3 regions of the Cohnella herbarum genome follow, and region 1 is predicted to be linked to each of the others. Evidence: riboswitches for the same ligand, from Rfam matches in the RefSeq annotation. Region 1 holds a riboswitch; each other region holds the start of a gene.
What was found. A riboswitch is a leader RNA that binds a small molecule or an ion and turns the genes downstream of it on or off. The one in region 1 is predicted to bind cyclic di-AMP.
Positions count from the first base shown of each region.

Region 2: it holds a riboswitch for cyclic di-AMP, as region 1 does, so the genes downstream of both, HH215_RS25335 (C40 family peptidase) here and HH215_RS31295 (CAP domain-containing protein) in region 1, are expected to answer to the same signal.
Region 3: it holds a riboswitch for cyclic di-AMP, as region 1 does, so the genes downstream of both, HH215_RS17225 (PAS domain S-box protein) here and HH215_RS31295 (CAP domain-containing protein) in region 1, are expected to answer to the same signal.

Region 1 covers NZ_CP051680.1:7,456,820-7,461,555, reverse strand. The annotation lists gene HH215_RS31310 (hypothetical protein) at 1-571, opposite strand, end outside; gene HH215_RS31305 (GyrI-like domain-containing protein) at 568-1,062, opposite strand; gene HH215_RS31300 (VOC family protein) at 1,094-2,350, opposite strand; cyclic di-AMP (ydaO/yuaA leader) riboswitch at 2,569-2,699, shown strand; gene HH215_RS31295 (CAP domain-containing protein) at 2,706-3,488, shown strand; gene HH215_RS31290 (hypothetical protein) at 3,556-3,936, opposite strand; gene HH215_RS31285 (FAD-dependent oxidoreductase) at 4,077-4,640, opposite strand.
Region 2 covers NZ_CP051680.1:5,939,723-5,944,458, reverse strand. The annotation lists gene HH215_RS25345 (M1 family metallopeptidase) at 1-1,867, shown strand, start outside; gene HH215_RS25340 (hypothetical protein) at 1,880-2,695, shown strand; cyclic di-AMP (ydaO/yuaA leader) riboswitch at 2,905-3,045, shown strand; gene HH215_RS25335 (C40 family peptidase) at 3,050-3,544, shown strand; gene HH215_RS25330 (helix-turn-helix domain-containing protein) at 3,661-4,512, opposite strand.
Region 3 covers NZ_CP051680.1:4,030,033-4,034,768, forward strand. The annotation lists gene HH215_RS17220 (DUF3048 domain-containing protein) at 252-1,325, opposite strand; gene HH215_RS17225 (PAS domain S-box protein) at 1,432-1,968, opposite strand; cyclic di-AMP (ydaO/yuaA leader) riboswitch at 2,107-2,298, opposite strand; gene HH215_RS17230 (class I SAM-dependent methyltransferase) at 2,502-3,326, opposite strand; gene HH215_RS17235 (AbfB domain-containing protein) at 3,480-4,736, opposite strand, start outside.

The DNA.
Region 1 (4,736 bases):
GGGTATTCGCCCAACGGACATAACATAACATTTCATGCATTTCTTTTAGATCGCTTTTTTCCTGCAAATATTGCGATGCATAGTCGTTTAACTCGGCTGTCAGATCCGAATGTCCGGCAACCGGAACTACATTGAAGTATCCGACGATTTCCGCGTTCGGATTTCCCCAGTGATCTTCGAATGCGCCGTAGTTCCACCAAATGGCTCTTGAGGATAACTCCGCTTCCTTCGGTATGATGTCCCAGCCAGTCCGGTTATCGTTATAGGAGTTCACCAAGTATTGCATGGCGCGCCCGATCATTGCCTCGTTCCGTATATTCTCGCTCAGCAATAGCTGAAGCGCGGTCGTCGTTGCCAGAGCCGATGAGGCCGCGCACCGAAGATCCGGTTCCAATGCCCGACCGAATCCTCCGTCATCGTTCTGAAATTTCTCTAACTCGAGATAGACATCCTCAATAGAGCCCCGCTCGAACTCATATCGGAACAAAGCAGCCTCCAGCTTCCTTGCGCCGCCCGTTAATAAAAACTGCCGTGCTCTTCCAAACGCTTCCCTGCCAAGCTTTTTCGTCATGATTGCACGTTCTCCTTTATCGGAGCATAGATATCGAAGTCGAACTCATCGATCTCGTCCGCCGGCACGAGGAACGGATTGATCGGCTTCAAGCGATTGGCCTCGTATCCGTAAGAACCTTCGTTCATATCTCGCTCGTACCCTTCGGTCCGAAACCAATCGGTCAGAAAGGCGTAAGTCTCCTCTAACCTTTCTCTATTGCCTTTCACCGTTATTTTGGCGAACTTACGCCCGGGAATCGTTATCGTCTCCAACCCATCCGGAAGGTCATCAAAGCCGCCGACCTCCACTCCCGTCCATAACGTAGTCACGCCCGTCGACCATTGCCATTCCGGAATGATCACATGCCCGAATTCGTCGTTGCATACGGCGGGGTGGTTCTTCAACAGCTCTTGAACGCGTTGCCACGCTAATCTAACTTCTTTCCCATTGCACTCGCTTCGGATTACGGCGACTCTTAACGGTTGTTTTTGTTCGATGGATACCCGCAACGAAACCCCTCCCTTAAATTCGAATATTTACTTATCGACCTTGGCACACCATAATCAAGTTCCCGTCCGGATCTTTCAAGACGAAGAAGGATATTTCGCCATGCCGCTCTAGCTCTCCGTGAAATGTCATCCCTTGATCGGCGGCAAAATCGTAAGCGGAATCGATATCGTCGGTATCGAACATAAAGAGAATTTCGAATGCTTCATGATTGCGGTACCGGTTGTCGTCTAATAAAAGCGAAGCTCCACGCGTTACCGGAACGGAATAAACCGACTGCTTAACCGACTCTTCATCCAGTGGCACTCCAAGCAGTTCGCAGTACCAGCTTGCCGCTTTCTCCATATTCTTCACATTGACGAATACTCCGCCTATGTTAGCCTTCACCGGGCTGTCCGTAACGGGAAGCCCATACTCCTTGCCTCCGTCCGCGCTCCAACAAACCATGACGGCTTTTCCTTCCGGATCATAGAAATTAAAATACGCCATCCCATCGAAACGATGGGGTTCGGACAGCACTTGCGCCTTCCTGCAGATGTATGCGTAAGCACGATCGATGTCCGATGCCGCTAACATAACGAGCGGTTTCTCTTGCTGCCAGTCCGGATTGTTATGGTTGTTGGCATCCGAGTCGAGAACGAGCCCCGTACCGGGCAAATCAAACCAGTATACCGGACCTCCGTTCATCCGTTCCTCCATAATCGGTAATCCTAGCAGCTTGCTATACCACTCTGTCGCTCGCCTTAAATCCGTCACGTGGACGAACAAACTCGCCGCTCGATTTTCAATGGGCAACTCGTGTTTTCTACGAATAGAAAACCACAATTCCATGACCGAATCCGGGTTATCGTTGCCTTTGTACCGATCGTCATATAATTCGAAATGGACTCCGCCGGCCGGCTCGTAATCGGAATTCGGAAGCCAAGCGCTTTCGTAATATTGAAAGGCCTCTCCAATTTCATCAATAGGCCCTCTTCGCTGTATGACGCAGTACAGACCGCCTGCGAACGATTCGGCCACCATCCCCTCGGGGATATTCCCGATTGCGGCGACTCCTGCCCCGGCAATGTAATCGAAGGCTTGCCCCGGCATATCCTCCGGTCCGAATATACACATCCCGTAGCTTTTTCCGTCGAAATGGAGGATTTCTTCCCCGCGAGTGTTAAAGCGCTGCCAAAGCTTGCTGATTTCGTTTTTAGAATTCGGCGTATGATGCTTCGGCGTATACCGAATCTTCTCCCCTACTACGTTAAACGGTTCTTTCCACGCGATGCGCGCTTCGAGTTTCATTCTTTTGCTCCCTTCGATTTACGTGCAATGCCGGTTTAGTCTCGCCACCCTTATACGAATATACATTCGCCTTTTTTACTGGGAATTCCTGCTTAATGGATTATGAGAATAATATTATTTGAGATTCTAAACGCCGCCAAGTCAACAAAAACGGGCGTCGATCGTTCCGCTTGGCAGGATTTATGAAATGATTTCGCTTCCGCTAGCTGATAGACTTTGAGATATTCCAGCCGAAGTCCACAACGGACGCGGAGAACCCACCACCATGGGGTGAAGCCGCGCAACATGCGGCGGGGCAACTTTGGTCCTAACCCGACAGCTAACTCCGCAGGCAAACAAGGGAGGAACATCATTCATGAACAAGCATCACAAGCACAATAAAGGTCTGAAGAAGACTCTCATATTAGGTACGTTGGCACTCGCCGTATCCATTCCGACAGGCATTGGCGCAGCATCCGCGGCAGGCACGTCCGGAAGCAACTACGCGCAGACAACAACGATCACGCAAGTCACGAGCCGTCTAGGCATCGATCTGAACACGCTATTGCAACAAATCATGCAAGGCAAATATCCCGTCGTATCCAAACCCGGAACAGGCACGGAAAATTCGGGCAACGGTCAAGTGACGCAGCCTAGCAAACCGGGTACGGGTTCCGGCAACGGTCAAGTGACTCAACCGAGCAAGCCTAGCACCGGAACAGGTTCCGGTACAGGTAATGGAACGGGCGCAGGTTCTGGAACAGGCACAGGTTCTGGAACGGTTGCTACATCCGCTTACGCTACCGAAGTCGTATCTATCGTTAACCAAGAGCGCGCGAAAGCAGGCTTGAGCGCGTTGAAAATGTCGAATGCCACGCTAACGAAAATGGCGTTGGACAAAGCGAAAGACATGTACAATAACGGTTACTTCGACCACAATTCTCCGACTTACGGTTCGCCGTTCGACATGATGAAGCAATACGGAATCAGCTACAGATATGCCGGCGAGAATATCGCCAAAGGTCAGCGTACTCCGCAAGAAGTCATGACGGCATGGATGAACAGCTCCGGTCATCGCGCGAACATTCTGAGCGCGAACTTCACGACGATCGGCGTAGCTTATTATAACGGCGTATGGGTTCAAGAATTCATCGCATAGTAAAAACCGAAAAGGCATCGCGAACCGCCCATGCGGATTGCGATGCCTTTTTTTTTACATGAAACCATCAAACAATTCGTTTCAACTGAGCTTCTTGCTCAATCGACCTGGACGAGAGCAATTCGATGATCCGCTGCTGGCTCTCCTGAATAGCCTCATAACGCTTAACGCTCTCGTTTGTTTCCAGTACAGCCCGTTTAATCAGTTGAGAATCTTCTTCTAATGCTTCTAAGCGTGTTTCTACCTGATCTAACCGCGTCTCCACGTTCTCTAACCGCGTTTCCATTCGATCTAGCCGTACTTCTACCCGGTCTAACCGCTCTTCTACTCGATCTAACCGCTCTTCTACTCGATCTAACCGTGTTTCAATCCGCTCTAATCGTTGATGAACAGGCGCTAATTCTTCTCGAATAACGGATTGTAACATATCCTTTAATTCGTGATTCATTGTTCCAACTCCCATCATCCATGTACGGATGATTGTACCAGAAATTTGGTCGCCGTACGAATGAAATATGTTGCTTCCTGTAGAATAAAACATCCCATCCGTTCAAAGAACGAAATGGGATGGACAGGATCATGATCTATTTAAGACTTCAATACGTCATGGTCGACGTAACGCTCGCCATTGATCTCGCTAATGACGTTAATCGCGACTTTAGCGCCGTCTCCGGCGGTAATAATCGTGTGCATGCTAACTCCGGCCACGGTACCGGCAGCCCAGATATTGTCGATGCTCGTCTTGCCTTCCGGCGTGCAATCGACGATCGTCTTGATCCGCGGCTCCGTTCCCGGCTTCGTGCGAACGCCGCTAGCCTCGGCTGCGTCGACGAACATCCCCGTAGCCAGAATAACATGACCCGCTTCGTACGTTTCTCCCTCGGTCTCGATCTTGATGAAACCGTCCCCTGCCGTTAGCTTCGTAGCTTTCGCGACTACGAATTCCGCTCCGAATTTCGCGGCTTGTCTTTTACCGGCCGCGACGAGGTCGGGACCCGAGATTCCCTCTGTTCCATAGTGATTTTCCAACCAAGCTCGTTTCGTTACGCTTTGGTCACTATCGATAACGAGCGTTTTCTTCCCTGCCTTCGCAGTGAAGATTGCCGCGCTCGCGCCTGCCGGACCTCCGCCGATAATGGCGATATCGTACATAACAACCACTCCTTAAGGGATATTATGGAACTCACCTTATTGTAGCACGAGCTTGACCTGCTTTCAAAAAGTAAGCCCATCGTATCTCCCGGTCGT
Region 2 (4,736 bases), 1.5 Mb from region 1:
CGAGCTCCCGGTAACGGCTACGCCTTCTTCGGCGCAGCCTAAGGCCGATCCGGGACCCGACGCTCCCCAACAACCGAAAGCCGTTGTCCTCAGCGATCGAATAACGGAGTATCACATCTCCGTTTCTCTCGATGACCAGAACGGAAGTCTGTCCGGCGAACAAATCGTGACCTGGAAAAATCCCGGCCGCAAACCCGTGTCGGACTTCTATTTACATCTCTATCCGAACGCATTTTCACCCGGCAGCACCTTCATCAAAGAATCCAAGGGGCAACTGCGCGGCGACAAAATGAAAGAAGGAAGCTATGGAAGCATGGCGCTTACTGCTTTGACGACGGAGCAAGGAGAAACGCTTCTCCCCCGCCTCCATTACGTTCAGCCGGACGATGGCAACAAGAGCGACCGGACGTTGGTTTCCTTCCGACTGCCGGAGCCGCTTAATCCCGGATCCAGCATCACGTTGCGAATGAACTTCACCGTTAAGCTTCCGGATGTATTCGCGAGAATGGGCAAAGCCGGCGATTTCGTCATGGCGGGACAATGGTTCCCGAAAGTCGCCGTGTACGAGACGGTCGGCATGCGGGGGCGAACGACCGAAGGCTGGAATTTGCATCAATACCACGGCAATTCGGAATTCTACTCGGACTTCGGTATCTACAGCGTCCGCATCGATGTTCCCGAAACCTATAAGATTGCGGCGACGGGTTTCCAAACGAAGGCGCCCGTCCTATCCGGCGGACGCAAAAGCTTCCAATTTTACGCCGACGACGTCCATGACTTCGCTTGGTCCGCCTCTCCCGTATTCGAGTACGTGGAAGACTCCTTCTCTTCCCCCGGGGTTCCCGGCGTGCGGATCAAGCTATTCCTTGACCCGCTCCACAAGGACTTGAAGGATCGTTACATGCATGCGGCGAAATCCGCCCTAGCCAAGCTTGGACAATGGTATGGAGAATATCCATACTCCACGTTATCCATCGTCGTTCCTCCGAAGGACGGCAATGGAGCCGGAGGCATGGAGTATCCGACGCTCGTTACCGCCGCGGCCGCGCGGGACGACAATCCCGGATACGATCTGGAGCGCACGCTAGTCCACGAGATCGCCCATCAGTACTGGTACGGGCTGGTTGCCTCCAATGAATTCGAAGAAGCTTGGCTCGACGAAGGCTTTACTTCGTATACCGAAGATAAATTGATGGCCAGCATCTATGGCGTCGTTCCCAATCTGCCGATCGAAGCCAGCTATATGACCCATCCGGAGCCGCTTCATCAGTCCTCTTGGCGCTATAGTTCCTCGGATAGGTACGCCGAGAACGTCTACTTGCGCGGCAAGCTCGTACTTTCTTCCTTGGAGCGTCAAGTCGGCGACAAAACGATGAGCAAGATTTTGCGGACTTATTTTCAGAATTACAAATTCAAGCACCCTTCTTCCTCGGACTTCCAGAAGGTCGTGGAATCCGTAACGAAGACGAAGTGGACCGACTTCTTCCAAGCCTACGTCCAGCATGGAGAGATGACCGATTACGCGATCGATAACATCAACACGCGCAAGACTAGCGAAGGTTACGAAAGCCTCGTGCTTCTGAAGCGATACGGCGGCAGCCCGCAGCCGGTCTCGATCTGGCTCAAGTTCCAAGACGGGCAATCCATTCGCAAAAAATGGGACGGCGTGCAGACCCACGTCCAGTTACAGCTCTTTTCCGCTACGCCGTTAACTTACGCGGCCATCGATCCTAGCATGAACGTCGTTCTCGATAACCGCAGATATAACAACTATCTCAAGGCCGAAGTCCCCCAACAGGAACGCTCGCGAATAGCGACCGGCATAACTCAAATCATCGAAGGACTGTTCGGAACAATGGTGTGGTGAGGTGACTAAGGGATGCGTCGATTATTAAAAATGGGATGGGACATGACCGTTCGGCATAAGTATGTATTGGTTCTCCTATTTCTCTATCGCTTGTTGTGGGGATTTTTCCTTTACCGGTTCGTCGATTCGGTCGTAACGCCGGTGTTAGCCCGTTACCCCGCGGATCATCCAAACTCCGACGCGACCCATCTGTTCCTCATCGAAGCTCAATTCCGCCTGCTCAAGACCGATCTCGTGAACGAGGTTCTCTGGATGTTAGGCGGGCTGCTGCTCATGCGGATGGTTCTCACGCCCCTGCTCAACGCCGGCGTTTATTACTCCTTCCACCACGCCCTGGAAGGAGAAGGAACCCGCGTATTGTCCGGAATGCGAAGGACTTGGAAGCCGGTAACGCTGCTCTACTGGATAGAGAACGGGCTCATTCTGCTACCCGCCGCATGGCTGCTGCCGTTAGCCGAAGATCGGTTTCTCTCGGAGCCCTCCTTATCCGCTTGGCTTCAGGAAATGCTACCCTATGCCGCCGCGTGGCTGGCGTTCGGATTTATTGTTCATCTGCTGTTTCAATTCATGCAGTTCGGGGCGGTTTCGCGGGAAGGAATCTTTAAGGGCCTGAGTTTGGCGCTTCGCCGGGCGTTCCCTCTTCTGGGAATTACCTTCATCTTGCTCGGCATCGGATTGGCAGTGTCCGCGACGGCATGGGCCGTATCCTTCCTCTGGTCAGGCTTTCTCGCCGTAGCGCTGCACCAAGCTTTCCACTTCGTTCGCGCCTTGCTTAAGCTGTGGACTTCCGCTTCGCAGTATCAAGTATGGTGCAATACGAAGTCGTAAGCCCCTCTTGTCCCCTTCGACAATAGATGACACGGGACATTCCCCGGTTGCGCCTTTCGAGGCCGCGGCCGGGGTTTGGCGTTATTATCGGCGGGATAAATTGAGACTAAAGGAGGAGATCAATCCCGAGTTTTTCACTCCAGATTAAGGAATTCTCATTTAGCAGATGCAGGAAATTCGTCACGAAACCCGAATATATAAGTCTAAGTAATCAAAAATTGCCGAGTTCCCGCACAACGGGGAACGGGGGAACCATCAACACGGGTGAATTGGCTTTGCTTCATACGAGCCATAGGGGAACCTTCTACCGAACCCTCCAGCTAACCTCGTAGGCATTGGAAGGAGTCACCGGTTTTGCGCAAAGTGTCTATGTTCATGTTTTCCTTAGCAGTACTCCTAGCTTTCCAGGTAGGCAGCGCATTCGCAGACTCCAAGCTAGACAAATCGGTTGCACCGCTCATCGGAACTGACTACAAGTACGGCGGAACGACAACGAGCGGATTCGACTGCTCCGGCTTTACGGGGTACGTCTTCAACGAACTCGGCATCGATTTGCCCCGTTCTTCGCGGGATATGTTCAGCTGGGAAAAGGCAACCAAAATTGCCGACGATGAACTTCGCGCAGGCGATCTCGTATTCTTCAATACGAGCGGCAGCGGCGTCTCTCATGTCGGGATTTACGTTGGCAACAACAAATTTGCCCATGCGGCATCCAAAGGCGTTACGATTACATCCTTGGATGAATCTTACTACGCCAAGCGTTATCTCGGCGCCCGTCGCGTCATGAGCGATGGAACGTACGAGAAAGTGGCTACCGAGCAAGTCGCAGAGGTAGCTGCAGCGCAGTAACATTCGCATTATAGTAAGAGGCTGACTCGGCAGGTCTTCATTGACCGTTGAGACAGCCTCTTTGTTTTATACCTATATCCAAATCATCCATGTTCTTCTCATCGGCATCCCCTCCCTCACGCCATAAGCTCCTGCGATTTCAACTGCTTGCGCCATTCGGCGGGACTTTGACCGTAATGACTCTTGAACAGCCTCGTAAAATGATGAACGCTGTTAAATCCCGTCTCCTGAACGATGGAGCTGATCGGCATATCGCTTCCGGACAAATAACTGGCCGCGGCTCTAAGGCGAAGATCCCTGAGATATTCGAACGGCGTCATGTTCATATGTTTCTTGAACAGCCTCACGAGATAAGAGGGATCCAGGGCGACGATTTCCGCAAGCGTCTCCAACGTAACGTTCTCTTTGTACCGCCAATCCAAATAATCGATCAGCAAGTCGACCGCGGCGCGGGATTTGTGCTTGATCTTGCGATCGACCGCGACGTTTCCGCCCCCTGACGCCCCCAGAATATGGGCGATCAGCTTATACGTCTTCCGAATTTCAAGCAAGCATACTTCTCCGAGATTCGAGTCTTGTTCGGCAAGACCCGTCGATTGGAGATGATAGACGAAGTCTAGCGACTGAATGACCGAAGACGCGAGCACGATTTTAGAATAGATATCCTTGCGGGCTTGCATGAAATTCCAATCATCCACTTGCTCGTTGGAGAACGGGAACTCTTCCGGATCCTCGAGTTCCAGAAATCGGAATTTGGCTTCGGCTGCCAAGCTCTCCAGCTCATGCGGGGTAGAGTTGGGTAGAATGAACACGGCCGGCGCTTCCGCCTCGCAGACGTTTCCTCGCCACTTGAACTTGACCTTTCCTCCGGTAATATAAAGAATTTCATAACACGATGGATGCATGCCTCCTCCCGGCGCTTCGGCCGACTGCGATATCGTCCCTGCTCCGCAGTATCTGATTTCCATCTTCGACCTCCCGATAATAATGTCAATTACGTTCAAACGATATCATGATTTATTTTAAAATAACGTTATAAAACAAGAAAAATTAAATATTAATAAGGACGATACTGTGCAAATACTTACCTCCTTCCCTATTGTACACTTAAACCAATGAAACACACTACTCGAAAATGAAAGAAGGCGAATTTTCATAAAAGCCCTGCAGATCATCGGCAAGAATACATTCG
Region 3 (4,736 bases), 3.4 Mb from region 1:
TCACAGGGCGTACAGGCTTTGTATAGTCCCCCAAACGGCACTTGTGACACTTTTTTTAAGTTTGACCCATAAATGGCATTGCTACTCCGTTCGGATACATCTAATTTTGCCGTTTTTTGCGAATATTTCCGTCGAAAAACGGTGAATGTTTCTAATCGATATTAAGTACGTAAACGGAAAAAGGGATTTCCGCTATCCCATTCGCATGGTCGCGGAACAATCCCTTCGTCTGCCGATGTGGAATCGCCGGCTTATTGATAAGTCACGTGCTGATCCAACGCGGTTGAATTCGGTACGACATGATAGTAGGTTACGCCCGGCAGGAACGGCAGCTCTTGTCCGTCCTTCACGAGACGGATGACGTCTCCCTCCTTACGCTCCCACTCGCACGGGATCGCCTTGCCGTTCTGGAACAAGATCGCTTTGCCGCCGCTGTTCAGATCGACGACCAGCCGGCCGACATCGTCCTTGATATCGTGTTTGGCCGAGAGTACAACCAGGTTCGTTGCGGTCAACTGCTGATCGTTGTTTTTGTCGATGTGGGGCTCGCCGTTAATAGAACGGGAATAGACCGCTTTCACGCTATCGTAAGCATAAGAAACTTTGTAGTCCGACAACATAAACTTGATGTCGATCTGAGTCGCTGCCGCAGCCGTCGCGAGCTGCGTTGGCGCAGAGTTAAAACTCAGGAGCGGCATCGTCGCCGTATTGCTGTATTTGCGTTTCTCGGCGCCTGCCCGGAGCTGCTCCAACGTCGAATAAACGTTATGAGGAGCCTTGCGGGACTTGTCCCGATAGAAGTAAGCGCCGGCGTTCGTGATTTCGTCTAAGTCTTCCTTATGCTGTCGCTGAAGGATCGCGAACGCATCGTTGCTAGCTCCGGCGTGTACGAGCACCCCGCTATAAAATTCGCCTACTTGGATGAAATAAGGACGAATGCTTCGGATCGGTCCGATCGGATCGGTGAATTCCTTGCTTTGGAACACGGCTGCGAAACGCGTTATTCCTCCTTCCGCAAGCAGCTCCCATACGATATCCGCCTGCGTGAGTCCCGATTGCGGCCGGGCGGGCTTAAGGTTATTGATCATGACCGCGAACGGCCTGTTCGATACTTCGCTCTCCGCGGGCAACCCCGTTAACGGAGCCAAGAAGGCCGCAGTAGGCGCCGTTGCGGTTTCGCTAGCCGACTCGGATGCGCTGGCCGTCGGCGCCGCCGTCTCGACCGGCAGGTTCGACGTCTCTTTCGAACCGTTGCCGCATGCGGTTAAACCAACGAGCGCGGACGCGAGCGTAAGCTGCATCGCGATTCGTAATCGTTGCGTCATGCTCAGTCTCCCTTCGCAAGATCGATCAAATATGTACTCTTCCATTAAACCATACGAGCCCCTCGGGAAAAAGAGCCGATTTTCCTTATTTCGACAACCCCGTCTACTATAGAGGCAACCGTTTATTTCTGATGATCCCGCGGAAACCTTCCGGACCTTCGTCTTCCATCGCCCTTATCCGCGCGATGGAATTCTCTACGATCTTCTTCGTTCCATCCGGCATGATCACTTCCCACTCCGAGCCATTTATAGGAATGAACTTCGTATAAGGCTTGCCAAGCAAATCTATCCGGGCTACCCCCAGAATTTCGCACAGTGCCGCATTAAAGAAGACAATCCTGCCTTCCTCGTCCGTTTCATAATAACCGTCCTTGATCAAATCTACGGTCGTGCGGATCTCCTCCGTTTGCTTCTCCCGCTCTGCCGCCTCCGATTGACGGAGTTTGTCCATCTTCAACATGGCAAAAGAGGTAAAGGTAAACGATACGGATAAGACCGTCACTACGCTTGCCGACAGTCTTGTCCCTATCTCGCGCCAATCCCCGGCGGACCAATCCATGACGAGATAATCCACGCTCATTTGGCACGTAAGCGCCGCAACGATATAAATATAAGTCAATCTTCGAATCTCCAAGTTATTCATGGGAATATCTCCTTTCCCTAATTTTCTCGAGGTTAAAAAAGGACAACAAAAAAGAAGCCTGCGCGAAGAGGATTCTTCTCGTGGCTTCTGCAATACAGCTAAGAAACGGCTAAACGACCGCATCTCTACACGATACTCGTTACCTCTCTATTGCGCTTACGAGGTTAGCTGCCGGATTCGGGCAAGAGAGTCGCCCTACTTCAGATTCCTATAACGGAACCTGATGATTCACCCCTTGAACGTTCGGACACCCGGATACTCGGATGTGCTTGCGTTCCGTTGGATCCCCCGCTCCTTGTCGTTTCCGCAAGGATTAAGCGTTGTTCGTTTGAACGAACCATGATGAGTCTAATGGTACCTGTTCCCTATAGGGTTGTAAAACGTCCTAGAACGACTTTAATCGTCGATTTACGACAAATTCGGCATTCGGGTCGCATACTTACGTGTCCATCTTCGAATTGCCCGTCATTCTCTTCCGTTTCCTTCCGCTTGCGCCAAATTTACCGAGAGCTATCGAACGAATGACTCGGCGATCAATTTTTGCTTAGCCAGAACGAACCTCCGCTCATCGATATCCCTCCGGGACGCAACTCCTCTTCAATCGGTTGCAAGATACTCAGCAATTCCGCGTCTTGGGAGATGAAATGACTAGGAAAAGTTACGCGGAATGCCGGGTTTGCGCCCTGAGCCAGCAAGTAAGCAGCCAGCATGTATTGTTCGTTGTAGAAGCGGTGGGACCAAGATGCGGGATAGTCGTCCGGCAAGAAAATATCATGAAAATGAATCCGTACGCCCGGCTTCAGGCGAGGCATGATTTCCAAAAACACGATGTTCGCGTCGGAGTTCTGAAAGACGTAATGGCTGCTGTCCACGAACAAAATATCTCCCGCCTCTAGTTCCTCGAACAGGCTTATATCCGTATTCTCCAACGGCTTCCTGATCACGTCGTCGCACAATTCATCGATTTCGTCCCGCGGGAACGGGTCGATGGAGACGATGGAAGTTCGCAACCCGTGATCGACGGCCGCCCGCTTCGCGAACTTGGTCGAATACCCCGAACCGATCTCGTAATATCGCGCCGGATCGGTTGTCGCCAACAAACCGTATAACGAGATCGCATCCAGGCCGCTAAACCATTCGTTGCGCCAGGAAGGCTGCTGCGGATTCAATACGTCCTGATCTAAGCCGATGCTCGCGAACTGTCCGCGCAGCTTAACGAATGAACGCAACTGCTCCGCATAGCTGGATCGATTGCCGTTGATGGCGTCATAGAGGGGGGTATGCCGCGGAAGCTCGCCTCCGAATCTCGGTTTCGGAACGATCGGGTAATTGACGTAGATCGGATACAATGAACTCATCCCATCGACTCCCTTCACCCCTAACCGTATTCCGTTCCTCTCCTTCTTGCGACTTATACTTGCCTACTCTGCTCTGCGCGTAGCAAACAAAAAAAACGGGAGGAGCGGCGCAAGCCGGCTCTTCCCGTTTCTCATAACCTAGCGTTCTTCTCCTTATTTCACGAAAAACGTCGCATCCGCCTGATCCAAAGCATTCGAGATCGACGAAATTTCCAACAAGCCGGCTCTGTGCCTCATGAAGGCTCCGGAAATGTTGTAGGACTCGAAGGATGTCGCCCAACCGTTCGAGAAACCGGAACGAATGTGCCAAGTCGCGTCGTTCTTGAACAACGTCGAATTGTCGTTCGCTTCCAGCCATACTTTCCCGTCCCGGTGTCTCAAATAATAGCCGGGGACGGTTACCGATTCGATCGATACCGCGGACGCGTTAGCCAGCCCGGGAACGATTCTCCATTGGGAATCGGCGGCGTACTGGGCTCCGTCGAGTTTGCCCCGCCCGCCGTTAAAGCGAATAAAGCTGCCTTGAATGTTGTAGCTTTCGAATTGATTCACCGGAATTTCGACGTCGACGCGCGTCGTCTTCCAATTCTGCGTATCGAGACCGTTCGCCGTCCACTGTATGACTTTCGTTCCGGGCAGCGCGCCCCCGCCGGCATTGTCCAACATCAAGCCGCTATGTTCGTTCATGCTCGTGTAATAACCGTTGCCTCTGTAGGCGAACTTCCATCGTTGCGTATCCAGGAAGTTATCCGTCCACAAGACGACGTTCGTCCCCGGTGTCGTAACTCCGTTAGGATCGTCCAAGACGAGATTATTGTTCACGTTCATTACCCTGAAGAAGCCGTTGCTCCGATAATCCGTCCGCCACCATTGGGTATCGGCGCTAAGATCTCCCCATTGAATGACCTTCGTTCCGGGAGGCGAGCCGCCGCCCGCGTTATCCAGCAAGAGACCGTTGTTTTGGTTAATGAGCTTATACGTTGCGCCCGATGCGAGAGCGGAGTCCAAATTCATCTGAGCGACGTTCGCCCTGATCTCGTTCCGGTTTCCTACCTTGACGCTGTTGAGTTCAAGCAGAAGCGAATGGTCTAGAGGCAGAAGCGTTCCGCTCCAGGCCGCAGGCGTGTTCTGATTGCTCCCCTTGACCGTCAGCGGCGCGTCGACTTGCGTCCACGTAGCTCCGTTATTGCCGCTAGTGAACATCTTATTGGCGGAAGAGACGACGTCCGTCATTCCGCGAACGTAGAACCTGCCGTTCGCGCTCCCGTCGTCGACGAAAGCGACTTCCGGAGTCTGGGACGCGCGGTAGATTCCCGTGCCGACTACGTTCCCGAGATTCGTAGGGCTGCCCCAGTTGATGCCGTCCGTCGAAGTTTTGAATCGGACCGCGAAGTTCGGAGTCGCTCCCAG